DNA from 2 places in the Pseudomonas sp. NFX224 genome. Region 2 is predicted to be linked to the other one. Evidence: predicted binding sites of a transcription regulator. Region 2 holds the regulator's gene; the other holds the start of a gene.
The links. The regulator FliA, encoded in region 2, starts transcription of late flagellar genes. The targets are predictions, from matches to a motif close to CTAAAGTTTNNNNNNNNNNNGCCGNTAA.
Positions count from the first base shown of each region.

Region 1 (7,280 bases), 190 kb from region 2:
TGCCGGACAGCATGTCGAGTTCGCCATTGGTGGCGGCACTTGATCCGCGTGTGGATGAGCAAGTGGTGCAGGATCAGATGCAGAATCCGATTCCTCCCGAGCCAGCGCCGGAACCGGAGCCGCCAACCGACACGCCGCCAGAGGATCCGGATTCGGGCCGGGAACAGAGCTTTACCGAAGCCAGGCCTTAACACTCAGGCATAAAAAAACGGGCAGTCACCGCAAGGGACTGCCCGTTTTTTATTGAAGCGTTGCTATCAGAGATCGTCTTTGTCGAAACGACGCGCTTCGCGTTGCAGCTGGTAGACGAACCGCTCGACCTGCCGTTGCACCAGTCCGCTCATGTTGTGGAAGCGTACACCGGCGAAGGTGGTGGAGATTCTTTCTTCGAAGTGCAGGTAGCGCAGTTCGACCGGAGCCGTCATCTTGCCGAAGGGCAGGGCGGCTGAGAAGCGGTCATAGACCTGGCCCAGTTGCAGGCTGGCGGTGATATCGCCGTCGAAGCGCAACTTGCAACCGGTGGCGGAAATATCCAGCAGTTTGCCGCTAATCGGTGCCTTGAGCTTCTCGCCATCCAGGTCGACGTTGACCAGTTGAGCCAGTTTCAATGCTGCGCGGAATGCATTGCGGCGCTGGTGGTAGACCACCTCGTCAGGCAGCGTGCCACGGTAGCAACGAGCACCGCCGGATTCGTCGATGGTCAGCGGGCCATTGCTTTCCCAGGCAATACGCACGCCTTCATGGAAACCTTCAACCTTGAACGGTTCGCCGGCCAGCAGGTAGCGTTCGCCGTCACGGGGAATCATTTCGTCGAGGGCGATCAAGTTGCGGTCACGGTCTATGTCCACCAGATAGCTCTGGAAGCGCTGACTGCGCTCGTGGAACGTGATGATCAGCGGGTCATGGCTTTCTTGCAGCTGGCGAAGGTTGCCGGAGATTTCCAGGGGCGTGCTGAGCACCTTGGGTGGCTGCGGAGAATCATCCGCATTTAAGGCATTGGACACGGTTAATCAATCTCCAGGCAAATTTTGACTACGGCTGGCCATCATTTTGCCAGCAAGTTTCGCGTCTTGATAGAGTGGGCTCGTCGGCGGGCTCAAGCCTGACTGAGTGGGCGCGGTTTCACAAGCTTGGAAAATGTTCCGCTGGCATCATAGAGCGCTGGAGGCTCGCCGCCGGTAATAATTTTCAGCTGGGTGGCCGTGGCGACCTGCTGTACCACGATCGACTGACCGTTGTTGGCATTGACGGCCTGGCATTGGGTCAGGAGGTCGGTCAGCACATCGCTTTGCGCCAGCAACGCTTCACCAACGCTGGACTGGCTGGCCAGTTGCTCCAGACCGCTGCGGTTGGTGGGCAGGTTGAGGCTGGCGAGGATTTCACTGCGCTTGCGGCCATGCTGTTCGAGCAAAATGACCAATGCCTGCTTCTGCGCCAGAATGTTTTCGAGCAGGTACATGTCGCGACCATGCAAGGCGATCGATTCAGTACGCAGTAACTCCAGCAGTTGTTGCGCTGGAGCAAAATCATCGGTGATCAGTTGCAGTAGATTAGTGTCGTGCATGGCTGGCCTTGGGTTTTAAGCGTCCAAAAGCCTGGCGCGGGCGGTGGCCCTAGCGCTGGGCTTCGAAGTTGAGGAGTTTGCTGGCTACACGGTTGCTGTCGACTTTATAGCTGCCATCGGCAATCGCTGCTTTCAGCTCGGCCACGCGGGCTTTGTCGACGGCAGGCTGATCGCGCAGCGTATCAGTGACCTTTTGCAACTGTTGAGCCTCATTGCTGAGATGTACCGATTCCCCGCTCGTGACGGTGCTGGCCTGTTCGGCCGGGGTATTCAGCGGCGCGGATTTGCCGGCATCGGCGGTTTCCTTGGCAGCGCTGGTACGTGTATTGCCCGTAAGTGACGAGGAGCTGTTCAAACGGCTGAAATCGATGACCATGATAGAAACCTCTGGGAATTTGGACGCTTGCCATGTTTTCGGCCATACCCGGAAAAACTTTAGGCTCATTTATCAATGAGCTTGCGCGCGCCAACGCTTGTCCTGCATGGGACACAGTTTAGGGAACACCCTCGTTCGGCGCCACTCTCCAGAGAACGCTTACATGGACACTTCCACCTGGCCGGGCGCGGTGACTTGCGCCTTGATGACCCGTTGGGAGTTGAGGTTTTTCACCCGGATCTGTTCGCTCATGCCGCCGTTTGCCAGTGCTTCGCCGGGCATTTTCACGCTGAGCGTACCACTGCGGGCGGTAATGACTACCTGATCGCCCTTGCGGATGACTTCCGCTTGTTCGAGGTGCACCAGGGTAATCACCTGATCGGCGACCATTGGTCGGGTAAGTCGTTGTCCGATCGCCTGGTCCAGGGAAGTCAGGTAGCCCTGGGTGATTACGCTGATATCGCGCTCGCGCAACGTGACATCTTCAGGCTCGACAATGCCGGTGCGCCGCAGCGGTCGGGTGGTGGTCACGACGTCGCGAAACAGGCGGACTTGAGCGGGTACGAAGACGGTCCAGGGCGATGTTCCTTCGCAGCGAACCTTGACCGTGACCCGGCCCAGCGGCTTGGCCGGACTCTCCAGCGTGGCTGTCAATTCCTTGTCGCACATCGGCATGCGCAGGCGGGGATCGAGCTGGTTGACCTGGATTTCGTAGCGACCTTCCGTTTGACTGGTGGCCAGATAGTCTTCTACGGTGAATTCAAGAAAGCCCTGAGTGACGCCGATAAGCATGTCAGGCAAGGTAACTGCGTCAGCAAGGGCAGGGCTGCCAGCGTTGAACAGGCACACAGCGGCCAACGCACCAAGCCATTTGCGGTAGGGTGTGGTCAAGCGTCGAAAAAATGTCGGTTCTGTGTTCATAGAAATATAAAAAGCAAGCGCCGTGCCGTTTAGAGATGAATGTGCGTCGCAACAACACTTAGCGTTGGTGTAGGAGTCTGGGCATGGCTGGTGTAATGGATTCGGTGAACCAGCGCACGCAACTGGTGGGGCAGAATCGCCTTGAGCTGTTGTTGTTCCGTCTCGACGGGCAGCAGTTGTATGGGATCAACGTGTTCAAGGTTCGGGAGGTGCTGCAATGCCCCCAACTGACGCTGATGCCCAAGTCCAGTCCTGTCGTGTGCGGCGTGGCGAATATCCGGGGGGCGACCATTCCGATCCTTGATCTGGCAATGGCGACCGGCTCCGGTGCTTTGAAGGACAAGAACAATCCCTTCGTGATCATCACGGAGTACAACACCAAGACCCAGGGTTTCCTGGTGCGCTCGGTGGAACGCATCGTCAACATGAACTGGGAGGAGATTCATCCGCCACCCAAGGGCACCGGTCGCGATCACTACCTGACGGCGGTGACGCGGGTCGACAATCAGTTGGTTGAAATCATCGACGTCGAGAAGGTGCTCGCGGAAGTGGCACCGACGCCTGAAGCGATTTCGGCCGGCGTGGTGGATGTCGAAACCCAGCACAAGGCGCTCTCGTTGCGCGTGCTGACGGTCGACGACTCGTCGGTGGCGCGCAAGCAGGTCACGCGTTGCCTGCAGACGGTGGGTGTTGAAGTGGTGGCGTTGAACGACGGGCGGCAAGCGCTGGATTACCTGCGCAAACTGGTCGACGAGGGCAAGAGGCCGGAAGAAGAGTTCCTGATGATGATCTCCGACATCGAGATGCCGGAGATGGACGGGTACACGCTGACGGCCGAGATCCGCAACGACCCTCGCATGCAAAAGCTTCATATCATCCTGCATACTTCGTTGTCCGGTGTGTTCAATCAGGCGATGGTCAAGAAAGTCGGTGCCGATGACTTCCTGGCCAAATTCCGCCCTGATGACCTGGCATCCCGGGTAGTCGACCGGATCAAAGCAGCAGACATCAGCTAGGGGCGTTCGGCCCCTGGCAGTCAACACGATTTAAGAGGCGGCAGCATTGTCTACGGGTAATTTGGATTTCGAACAGTTCCGGGTGTTCCTGGAAAAAGCCTGTGGCATTTTGCTCGGTGAAAACAAGCAGTATCTGGTCTCAAGCCGTCTCAACAAGCTGATGGAACAGCAAGGCATCAAGTCCCTGGGTGAGCTGGTCCAGCGCATCCAGACCCAGCCGCGCAGCGGGTTGCGCGAGATGGTGGTGGATGCGATGACAACCAACGAAACCCTGTGGTTTCGTGACACTTATCCGTTTGAGGTCTTGAAGAACAAGGTACTGCCTGAAGCGATCAAAGCCAGTCCTGGTCAACGTCTGCGGATCTGGTCGGCGGCGTGTTCGTCGGGTCAGGAACCGTACTCGCTGTCGATGTCCATCGACGAGTTCGAGCGGACCAACGTTGGGCAATTGAAGATGGGCGTGCAGATTGTGGCCACCGATTTGTCCGGCACCATGCTCACCAACTGCAAGACCGGCGAGTACGACAGCCTGGCCATCGGTCGCGGTTTGTCGCCCGAGCGATTGCAGCGCTATTTCGACCCAAAAGGGCCGGGACGCTGGGCCATCAAGGCGCCGATCAAGAGCCGTGTGGAGTTCCGCTCCTTTAACCTGCTGGACAGCTACGCGAGTCTCGGCAAGTTCGACATCGTGTTCTGCCGCAACGTGCTGATCTACTTCTCCGCGGAAGTGAAGAAGGACATCCTGCTGCGCATTCACAGCACTTTGAAACCGGGTGGTTATCTGTTCCTCGGTGCGTCCGAAGCGCTGAACGGATTACCGGATCATTACCAGATGGTCCAGTGCAGCCCAGGGATCATTTACCAGGCGAAGTGATTTTGTCGGTGTCTCGAAAGCGGGAGTCCTTTGTGGCTCCCGTTTTTTATGCCCGCCGATTTTCTCTCCGACACCACCCCTGTGTGCGAGCCTGCTCGCGATGGCGTCCTGACAGTCTATTTCAACTTTACCTGATGCACCGCAATCGCGAGCAGGCTCGCTCCTGCAGTGGCCGGCGGAGTTCTGAAAAGAGAGTGGCGGCGGCAGAAAAGCGGCATCCAGCGGAAACCGGTTGCCGCTTTTCTGGCATTGCCGCATTGCCACTGCCCGCAAAGCCCCGGTTTACGGGCTTTTTTGAATTGGCATGACGCTTGCTATGTTCATCGTACGAAAAATCAGGTCACCCGAAGGTTTCCCGACATGAGCATCAGCTTCGATAAAGCGCTCGGCATTCACGAAAAGGCTCTGGGCTTCCGCGCCCAGCGTGCCGAAGTCCTGGCCAACAACATCGCCAACGCCGACACCCCGAACTACAAGGCGCGGGATCTGGAGTTCTCGAAAGTGCTCGAGGCGCAGAACGATAAAGCCAAGAACGGCACGTTCGCCTTGAACATGACCAACAGCCGTCACATCGAAGCCGAAGGCTTGGGCAATGGCGACGAGTCGCTGATGTACCGCACGCCGATGCAACCTTCGATCGACCAGAACACCGTGGACGCCCAACTGGAACAGTCGAACTACGCGGAAAACTCCGTCAACTTCCAGGCCAGCTTCACCCTGCTCAACAGCAAATTCAAAGGGCTGGTGTCAGCCCTGCGCGGAGAGTAAGTCATGTCTCTATCCAGTGTTTTCAACATTGCCGGTAGCGGCATGAGTGCGCAGACCACTCGCTTGAACACCGTCGCTTCGAACATCGCCAACGCCGAGACGGTCTCGTCGAGCATCGACCAGACCTACCGCGCGCGTCATCCGGTATTCGCCACCATGTTCCAGGGCGGCCAGAGCGGCGGCAGCGATTCGCTGTTCCAGAACCAGGATGCCGCCGGCCAAGGCGTGCAGGTGCTGGGCGTGGTCGAAGACCAGAGCAACCTTGAGGCGCGCTACGAGCCGAACCATCCGGCGGCCGATGCCAAGGGTTACGTCTACTACCCGAACGTCAACGTGGTGGAAGAAATGGCCGACATGATTTCCGCGAGCCGTTCGTTCCAGACCAACGCCGAAATGATGAACACCGCCAAAACCATGATGCAGAAAGTCCTGACCCTCGGTCAGTGATAAGGGGCGACTCAAATGAGTGTTACTGATACCACCAGCAGTTTGAGCCTCAACGACATCCTGGCCAACTCCTCGGTCAAGACCAGCACCACGACCGACGGCCTGGCTGCGGCTGCCGGCAGCGCCACGGGCAATAAAGCCCTGGGTAAGGATGCGTTTCTGCAATTGCTGGTGACCCAGCTGAAAAACCAGAATCCGCTGGAGCCCCAGGACAACGGCGAGTTCGTGGCCCAGTTGGCACAGTTCAGCAGCCTGGAAGGCATTACCACGCTCAACGACACTGTTTCCGGCCTGGCCAGCAACTACAACTCGTCCCAGGCCCTGCAGGCGTCTTCGCTGGTCGGCCGCTCGGTCATCGCCCCGGGCGACAAGGCCGTGGTCGATACCACCAAGAGCCTCAGCGGCACGGTGGTCATCCCGGCATCGGTGTCCGCTGCCACGCTGAAGATCACCGACTCCGAAGGCAAAACCGTACGGACCATCGATCTGGGCTCTCAGAATGCCGGCAACACGAGCTTCATTTGGGACGGCAAGAACGATGCGGGAGAGACTGTGCCTGCCGGAACTTACACGTTCGGGGCGACGACCAGTATCGATGACCAGGCCGTGGCGCTGATCACCAACCTGCCGGCCACCGTCAACAGCGTGACCATCAGCCAGACCGGCGGTGAGTTGATGCTCAATCTGGCCGGGCTGGGCAGCGTTGCCCTGTCCCAAGTACAAACCATTGGTATGTAGAGCCGACTAACACGGCACAAAGGAGTGGATTATGTCTTTCAATATCGGCCTTAGCGGTCTCTATGCCGCCAACAAACAACTGGACGTGACCGGCAACAACATCGCCAACGTCGCGACCACCGGTTTCAAATCATCCCGCACTGAATTCGAAGACGTTTACTCGGCCACCAAGCTGGGTAGCGGCAGCAAGACCGTAGGTAACGGCGTGCGCCTGGCCAGCGTTTCCCAGCAGTTCACCCAGGGCGACATCAATAACACCGGCAACGTGCTGGACATGGGCATCAATGGCTCGGGCTTCTTCGTGCTCAACAACAGCGGCTCGCTGTCCTATACCCGTGCCGGTACGTTCAAGGTCGACAAGGAAGGTTACGTCACCAACTCCGACGGCACTGCGCGCCTGCAAGGTTACGGTGTGGATGCCAATGGCAAGATCCAGAACGGCGTATTGACCGACCTGCGCATCGATACCTCGAACCTGTCGCCCAAAGCCACCAACCTGGTGTCGTCGACGATCAACCTCAACTCCACTGCCGATGTGATCGATGACACCGTACTCACGTTCGATCCTACGAAGTC
Region 1 is NZ_CP183416.1:4,483,326-4,490,605, forward strand. Features, by position in the region: gene ACNYC6_RS20485 (MFS transporter) at 1-191, shown strand, start outside; gene ACNYC6_RS20490 (flagellar brake protein) at 258-1,004, opposite strand; gene ACNYC6_RS20495 (flagella synthesis protein FlgN) at 1,097-1,564, opposite strand; gene flgM (flagellar biosynthesis anti-sigma factor FlgM) at 1,614-1,940, opposite strand; gene flgA (flagellar basal body P-ring formation chaperone FlgA) at 2,100-2,861, opposite strand; gene ACNYC6_RS20510 (chemotaxis protein CheV) at 2,945-3,877, shown strand; gene cheR (protein-glutamate O-methyltransferase CheR) at 3,924-4,751, shown strand; gene flgB (flagellar basal body rod protein FlgB) at 5,112-5,519, shown strand; gene flgC (flagellar basal body rod protein FlgC) at 5,523-5,966, shown strand; gene flgD (flagellar hook assembly protein FlgD) at 5,982-6,704, shown strand; gene flgE (flagellar hook protein FlgE) at 6,736-7,280, shown strand, end outside.
Region 1: the regulator FliA is predicted to act here: its motif matches at 1,976-2,003, upstream of flgM (flagellar biosynthesis anti-sigma factor FlgM).

Region 2 (7,280 bases):
AAAACTCGCCGAAACTGGCTGAAGAGCTGGTGCCGGGTGTGCTGTCGCTGTCGCAATTGCTCAAGGTTCTGCAAGCGCTGTTGGCCGAACAGGTGCCGGTGCGCGACATTCGCAGCATTGCCGAAGCCATCGCCAACAATGCTTCCAAGAGTCAAGATACCGCCGCATTGGTGGCCGCGGTGCGCGTCGGCGTAAGCCGCGCAATCGTGCAAAGCATTGTAGGCACTGACTCCGAGCTGCCAGTGATCACGCTGGAGCCAAGGTTGGAACAAATATTGCTCAATAGTCTGCAGAAGGCAGGACAAGGCTCGGAAGAGGGTGTTTTGCTGGAGCCAAGCATGGCTGAGAAGCTGCAACGCTCGTTGATCGATGCAGCGCAACGTCAGGAAATGCAAGGTCAACCGGTGATCCTGCTGGTGGCCGGTCCGGTTCGCGCGATGCTCTCGCGTTTTGGCCGGCTGGCAGTCCCGGGGCTGCATGTGCTGGCCTACCAGGAAATACCTGACAACAAGCAAGTGACCATCGTTGCGACAGTAGGGCCCAACGGCTGAGGTAGTGGTTTATGCAAGTTAAGCGTTTTTTCGCCGCCGATATGCGTCAGGCCATGAAACTGGTTCGTGATGAGCTGGGCGCCGATGCCGCCATCATTGGCAACCGCCGGATCGCCGGTGGTGTCGAGCTGACGGCTGCCCTGGATTACAAGCTGTCGGCGCTGGCTCCGCGCGTTCCGAACATGGAGCTCGAAGACGAGCTGCGCAAGACCCAGTCGCGGATCGTCACCGCCCAGGCCGAATTGAGCCTGCGCAGCGAAGGCGAGAGCGACAACGCCACCAATCGCCAGTTGTTCGCCGGCCTGCCGTTGACCGCCGCCGAACCGCTCATCGAGCCGACTTACGCCGAGCCACGTCGCCCGGCGCCAGCACCGAGTGCTGCACCGGCTGTCGATTCGCGAGTGTTCGACTCGATGCGTTTCGAGCTCAACAGCCTGCGCGAACTCATGGAAGTCCAGCTTGGCTCTCTGGCGTGGAATCAGCTGCAAGGCAGCCGTCCGGCCCAGGCCAACCTGTGGCGTCGCCTGCAACGCATCGGCCTGTCCGGCCCGTTGTCGCGCGACTTGCTGGCGATGATTACCGATATCGAAGAACCTCGTCAGGCCTGGCGCATGCTGCTGGCGCACCTGGCGCGGATGATCGCTACCCCGGAAGTCGAGCCGCTGGAAGAGGGCGGTGTCATTGCCATGGTCGGTCCTGCCGGCATGGGCAAGACCACCACGCTGGCCAAGCTGGCTGCCCGCTACGTGCTCAAGTACGGCGCGCAAAACATCGCGCTGGTGAGCATGGACAGCTACCGTATAGGTGCCCAGGAGCAACTCAAGACCCTTGGTCGGATTCTCAATGTGTCGGTGACCCACGTCGATCCGGGCCAATCGCTGGTGCAGGCGCTGGAACCACTGCTGCGCAAACGCGTCGTACTGATCGATACCGCTGGCCTGCAAGCCAGCGATCCGGCGCTGCGCATGCAGCTCGAAAGCCTGGCCGGGCGCGGCATCCGTTCCAAAAATTATCTGGTCCTGGCAACCACCAGCCAGAAGCAGGTGCTCACGGCCGCTTATCACAGTTACAAGCGCTGCGGGCTCGCTGGCTGCATTCTGACTAAACTGGATGAAACGGCGAGTCTGGGCGAGGTGTTGAGCCTGGCCATCAGTCATGAATTGCCGGTGGCCTACCTGACCGACGGCCCGCGGATTCCGGATGATTTGCATCTGCCGCGCCGTCATCAACTGGTCAGTCGTGCCGTCAGCGTGCAAATGCAGGAAGAGCCCAGCGAAGAAGCCATGGCTGACATGTTCGCTGATATCTACCACAGCCCCACCAAGCAGGTAGGCTGAGGTAACAATGAATAGTTTTTGTACCTACATCGATGGTCTGCCATGCATTGTTCCGTTTGTGAACGCGCAGCCAGTAATGTGGCCTCCGTCTATGCAAGACAAGGTAAAGAAATAACATGGGCAGCATGCATCCCGTACAGGTGATCGCGGTGACCGGCGGCAAAGGTGGCGTCGGGAAAACTAACGTGTCAGTGAACTTGTCCCTGGCTTTGGCTGAGCTTGGCCGGCGCGTCATGCTGCTGGATGCCGACCTGGGGCTGGCGAACGTCGACGTTCTGCTGGGCCTGACACCCAAACGTACCCTGGCCGACGTGATCGAAGGCCGTTGCGAGCTGCGCGACGTCCTGTTGCAGGGGCCCGGCGGCATCCGCATCGTTCCAGCCGCGTCCGGCACCCAGAGCATGGTTCATTTGAGCCCGGCGCAGCACGCCGGCCTGATCCAGGCCTTCAGCGACATCGGCGACAACCTCGACGTGCTGGTGATCGACACCGCTGCGGGTATTGGTGACTCGGTAGTCAGCTTCGTCCGCGCGGCCCAGGAAGTGTTGCTGGTGGTCTGCGACGAGCCGACCTCGATCACCGACGCCTACGCGTTGATCAAACTGCTTAACCGCGACTACGGCATGAACCGCTTCCGCGTCCTGGCCAACATGGCCCAGAGCCCGCAGGAAGGGCGCAACCTGTTCGCCAAGTTGACCAAGGTCACCGATCGCTTCCTCGACGTCGCCCTGCAATACGTCGGCGCCGTGCCTTACGACGAAAGCGTGCGCAAGGCCGTGCAGAAACAACGTGCCGTCTACGAAGCCTTCCCGCGCTCCAAGTGCTCGCTGGCGTTCAAGGCGATCGCACAGAAGGTCGACACCTGGCCGCTGCCGGCCAACCCGCGCGGGCATCTGGAATTCTTCGTCGAGCGCCTCGTGCAACAAACGGCAGGACCGGTTCTATGACAGCCAGCGGCTACAACCTCTACAAGAAATCGGCACGCGATGCGCAGTACGAGCTGATCGAGCGTTATGCGCCGCTGGTCAAACGCATTGCCTATCACTTGCTGGCGCGTCTGCCGGCGAGTGTCCAGGTCGAAGATTTGATCCAGGCCGGGATGATCGGCCTGCTGGAAGTTTCAACCAAATACGACGCCAGCAAAGGCGCGAGTTTCGAGACGTACGCGGGCATCCGCATCCGCGGTGCCATGCTCGATGAAGTGCGCAAGGGGGACTGGGCACCACGTTCGGTCCACCGCAATACCCGCATGGTCAGCGACGCCATTCGCGCGATTGAAGCTAAAACCGGCCGTGACGCTAAAGATCACGAGGTTGCGGCCGAACTCCAATTGAGTCTCGACGATTATTACGGGATTTTGAACGACACCCTGGGCAGCCGGTTGTTCAGTTTCGACGATCTGTTGCAGGACGGCGAACACGAAGGGCTGCACGAGGATGGCGCGAGTGCTCATCTCGAGCCGTCACGCGATCTGGAAGATGAACGCTTCCAGGCGGCGCTGGCGGACGCGATTGCCAATTTGCCGGAGCGTGAGCGACTGGTGTTGGCGCTGTACTACGACGAAGAGTTGAATCTCAAGGAAATCGGTGAGGTCCTGGGCGTCAGCGAGTCTCGGGTCAGCCAGTTACACAGCCAGTGCGCGGCCCGTTTGCGGGGGCGTTTGGGAGAGTGGCGAGCGCGCTGAAGGCAGTGTGGGGGCACTGCGACGTGGCTGGTGGGGTGAAAACCGCGCCGGTCTCGATCCGCTGTACTCCAGACAGTCATCGAGTGTTTTGCCAGATTGATTGAAATGGCGCGTCCAGGTGCTGGGCGCGTTTTAGTCTGCTTGGAGGTCGAATTGGACAAGAACATGAAAATCCTCATCGTTGATGACTTCTCAACGATGCGGCGGATCATAAAAAACCTGTTGCGTGACCTTGGGTTCACCAACACGGTCGAGGCCGACGATGGCACTACCGCCATTCCGGTTCTCAACAGCGGGAGCATCGACTTTCTGGTAACGGACTGGAACATGCCTGGCATGACCGGTATCGATCTGCTGCGCCACGTGCGCGCCGATGAAAAGCTCAAGCACCTGCCGGTGCTGATGGTGACCGCTGAAGCCAAGCGCGAGCAGATCATCGAAGCGGCCCAGGCCGGTGTAAACGGCTATGTGGTCAAACCCTTCACGGCCCAGGCGTTGAAAGAAAAAATCGAGAAGATTTTCGAACGCATCGGTTGAACTGCGCCACGGGGGAGCTATGGGGCATAACGAATCTTCGCAGGGCGATTTTGAATCGACCCTGAAAAAACACGCCGTCGAACTGGTCGCGAGCCTTGAAAAGGGCAAGTTCGGCGATGCTGTGCAATTGATCCATGAGCTCAACCAGACCCGTGACCGCGGCCTGTATCAGGAAGTGGGCAAGCTGACCCGTGAGCTGCATAGCGCGATCGTCAATTTCCAGATTGACCCGCACATGCCGCAAGCCGAGGAAGTGTCACAGATCACCGACGCCACCGAGCGTTTGGGGTATGTGGTCAAACTGACCGAAGCCGCGGCCAACCGCACCATGGACCTGGTGGAAAACGCCACGCCGCTGGTCAACAGCCTGGCGGACGAAGCCCAGGCCTTGAGCACGGATTGGGGACGCTTCATGCGTCGCGAAGTCGGGGCTGAAGAGTTCCGCGAGCTGGCCCGTCGCGTCGACGGATTCCTGGCGCGCAGCAGCACGGATAACCGCGCCGTGTCGACCAACCTCAACGACATCCTGCTTGCCCAGGATTATCAGGACCTCACAGGTCAAGTGATCAAGCGAGTGACCCAACTGGTCACCGAAGTTGAGAGCAACCTGCTCAAGCTCGTGCTTATGGCCAGCCAGGTGGACCGCTTTGCGGGCATCGAACATGACCGTGAAGCGATGCTTGCAGAAAAAGATCCACAAAAACATCTCTCTCAGGGTGAAGGTCCGCAGATTCATGCCGATAAAAGAGAAGACGTTGTGTCCGGTCAGGACGATGTGGACGATTTGTTATCCAGCCTTGGATTTTAGGTTTTTAGACCTGTTCTGTTAGGAGCACACCATTAATGAGCTTCGGCGCCGATGAAGAGATCCTTCAGGATTTCCTGGTTGAGGCCGGCGAGATTCTAGAGCAACTGTCCGAGCAACTGGTCGAGCTGGAAAGCCGTCCGGATGATGCGGATTTGCTCAATGCAATTTTTCGCGGTTTTCACACTGTAAAAGGGGGCGCCGGCTTCCTCCAGCTCAACGAGCTGGTGGAGTGCTGTCACATCGCCGAGAACGTGTTCGACATCCTGCGCAAGGGTGAGCGTCGCGTCGACTCGGAACTGATGGACGTGGTTCTCGAAGCGCTGGACGCGGTGAACAGCATGTTCAGCGAAGTCCGCGAGCGCAGCCCGATCACGGCTGCCACGCCTGAATTGCTCGCCGCACTGGCCCGACTGGCCGAGCCGCAAACGGCGGACGAGGCGGCGCCTGCGCCTGTCGCCGAAGGGGTTGAAGAGCCTGTCGCTGAAAGCGAATCGGGTGACATCACCGACAATGAATTCGAACAACTGCTGGACTCGCTGAACGCTGTCAAGGCTCAGGCCGAGGCGCCGACGGCTGCTCCAGCGCCTGCCAGCGATGCCGCGGCCAGCGACGAAATCACCGATGCCGAGTTCGAGTCGTTGCTCGACCAGCTGCACGGCAAAGGCCAGTTCGCCGTCGATGCCGTGGCACCTGTTGCCCCGGCCGAACCGCAGGCTCCGAAAGCCGCGGGCGATAGCTCCGACATTACCGACGACGAATTCGAAGCACTGCTCGACCAGCTTCACGGTAAAGGCAACTTTGCCGTCGATGCGCTGGAATCGGCCATCGCTTCGGTGCCGACGCCAGTCGCGCCATCCGCTGCTGCAGCCGGAAGCGACCTGATCACCGATCACGAATTCGAATCGCTGCTCGACGAATTGCACGGCAAAGGCAAGTTCACCGAAGTGGGTGCGACGGCTGGAACGGCAATCGGCGCCAGCGCGTCGGTTGCAGCCCCTGTCGCCAAGGCTGCGGCGCCGAAACCGATAGCCAAGGCGCCCGAGCCGAAAGCCGAAAAGCCGGCACCTGTCGCCGCGTCTGCACCGGCTCCGGCCCGTGCCCCGGCCGCGCCACCGGCGGAAAAACCGGCCAGCGAAGCCGAGACCACCGTGCGGGTCGATACCGCGCGTCTCGACGAAATCATGAACATGGTCGGCGAATTGGTGCTGGTGCGGAACCGCCTGGTCCGCCTGGGTGCCAACAGCGCCGATGAAGCCATGTCCAAAGCCGTGTCGAACCTCGACGTGGTCACGGCCGACCTGCAAACCGCGGTCATGAAAACCCGGATGCAACCGATCAAGAAAGTCTTCGGGCGCTTCCCGCGTCTGGTTCGCGACCTGGCTCGCCAGCTCAAGAAAGAGATCAACCTGGAACTGGTCGGCGAAGAAACCGACCTCGACAAGAACCTCGTCGAGGCCCTGGCCGACCCGCTGGTCCACTTGGTGCGCAACGCGGTCGACCACGGCATCGAGTCGCCGGAAGAACGCGAAGCTTCGGGCAAGTCCCGCGGCGGCAAAGTGATCCTGGCGGCAGAGCAGGAAGGCGACCACATCCTGCTGTCGATCTCCGATGACGGCAAAGGCATGGACCCGAATGTCCTGCGTTCCATCGCGGTTAAACGCGGTGTGATGGACAAGGACGCGGCCGATCGCCTGAGCGATACCGAGTGCTACAACCTGATCTTCGCCCCGGGCTTCTCGACCAAGACCGAGATCTCCGACGTGTCGGGCCGTGGCGTGGGCATGGACGTGGTGAAAACCAAGATCTCCCAGCTCAACGGTTCGATCAACATCTTCTCGGCCAAGGGCCAGGGATCGAAGATCGTCATCAAGGTACCGTTGACCCTGGCGATCATGCCGACGTTGATGGTCATGCTCGGCAACCAGGCGTTCGCGTTCCCGCTGGTGAACGTCAACGAGATCTTCCACCTCGACCTGTCGACCACCAACGTGGTGGATGGCCAGGAAGTGGTGATCGTGCGGGACAAGGCGCTGCCGTTGTTCTACCTCAAGCGCTGGCTGGTCAGCTCCGCCGCTCACGAAGAGCAGCGTGAAGGCCATGTGGTGATTCTTTCGGTGGGCACCCAGCGGATCGGCTTCGTCGTCGATCAACTGGTAGGCCAGGAAGAAGTGGTCATCAAGCCATTGGGCAAAATGCTCCAGGGAACCCCGGGCATGTCGGGCGCCACCATCACCGGTGACGGTCGCATCGCTCTGATTCTCGATGTTCCGAGCATGCTCAAGCGTTACGCCGCACGGCGTATTTGATTCTGGTGGAGCGGGGCGACTGAGCCTCGCTCCGTCTAACGGAGTGTTTATGGCAGT
Region 2 is NZ_CP183416.1:4,671,517-4,678,796, forward strand. Features, by position in the region: gene flhA (flagellar biosynthesis protein FlhA) at 1-551, shown strand, start outside; gene flhF (flagellar biosynthesis protein FlhF) at 563-1,888, shown strand; gene fleN (flagellar synthesis regulator FleN) at 2,005-2,835, shown strand; gene fliA (RNA polymerase sigma factor FliA) at 2,832-3,572, shown strand; gene ACNYC6_RS21390 (chemotaxis response regulator CheY) at 3,738-4,109, shown strand; gene ACNYC6_RS21395 (protein phosphatase CheZ) at 4,129-4,917, shown strand; gene ACNYC6_RS21400 (chemotaxis protein CheA) at 4,953-7,223, shown strand; gene ACNYC6_RS21405 (protein-glutamate methylesterase/protein-glutamine glutaminase) at 7,273-7,280, shown strand, end outside.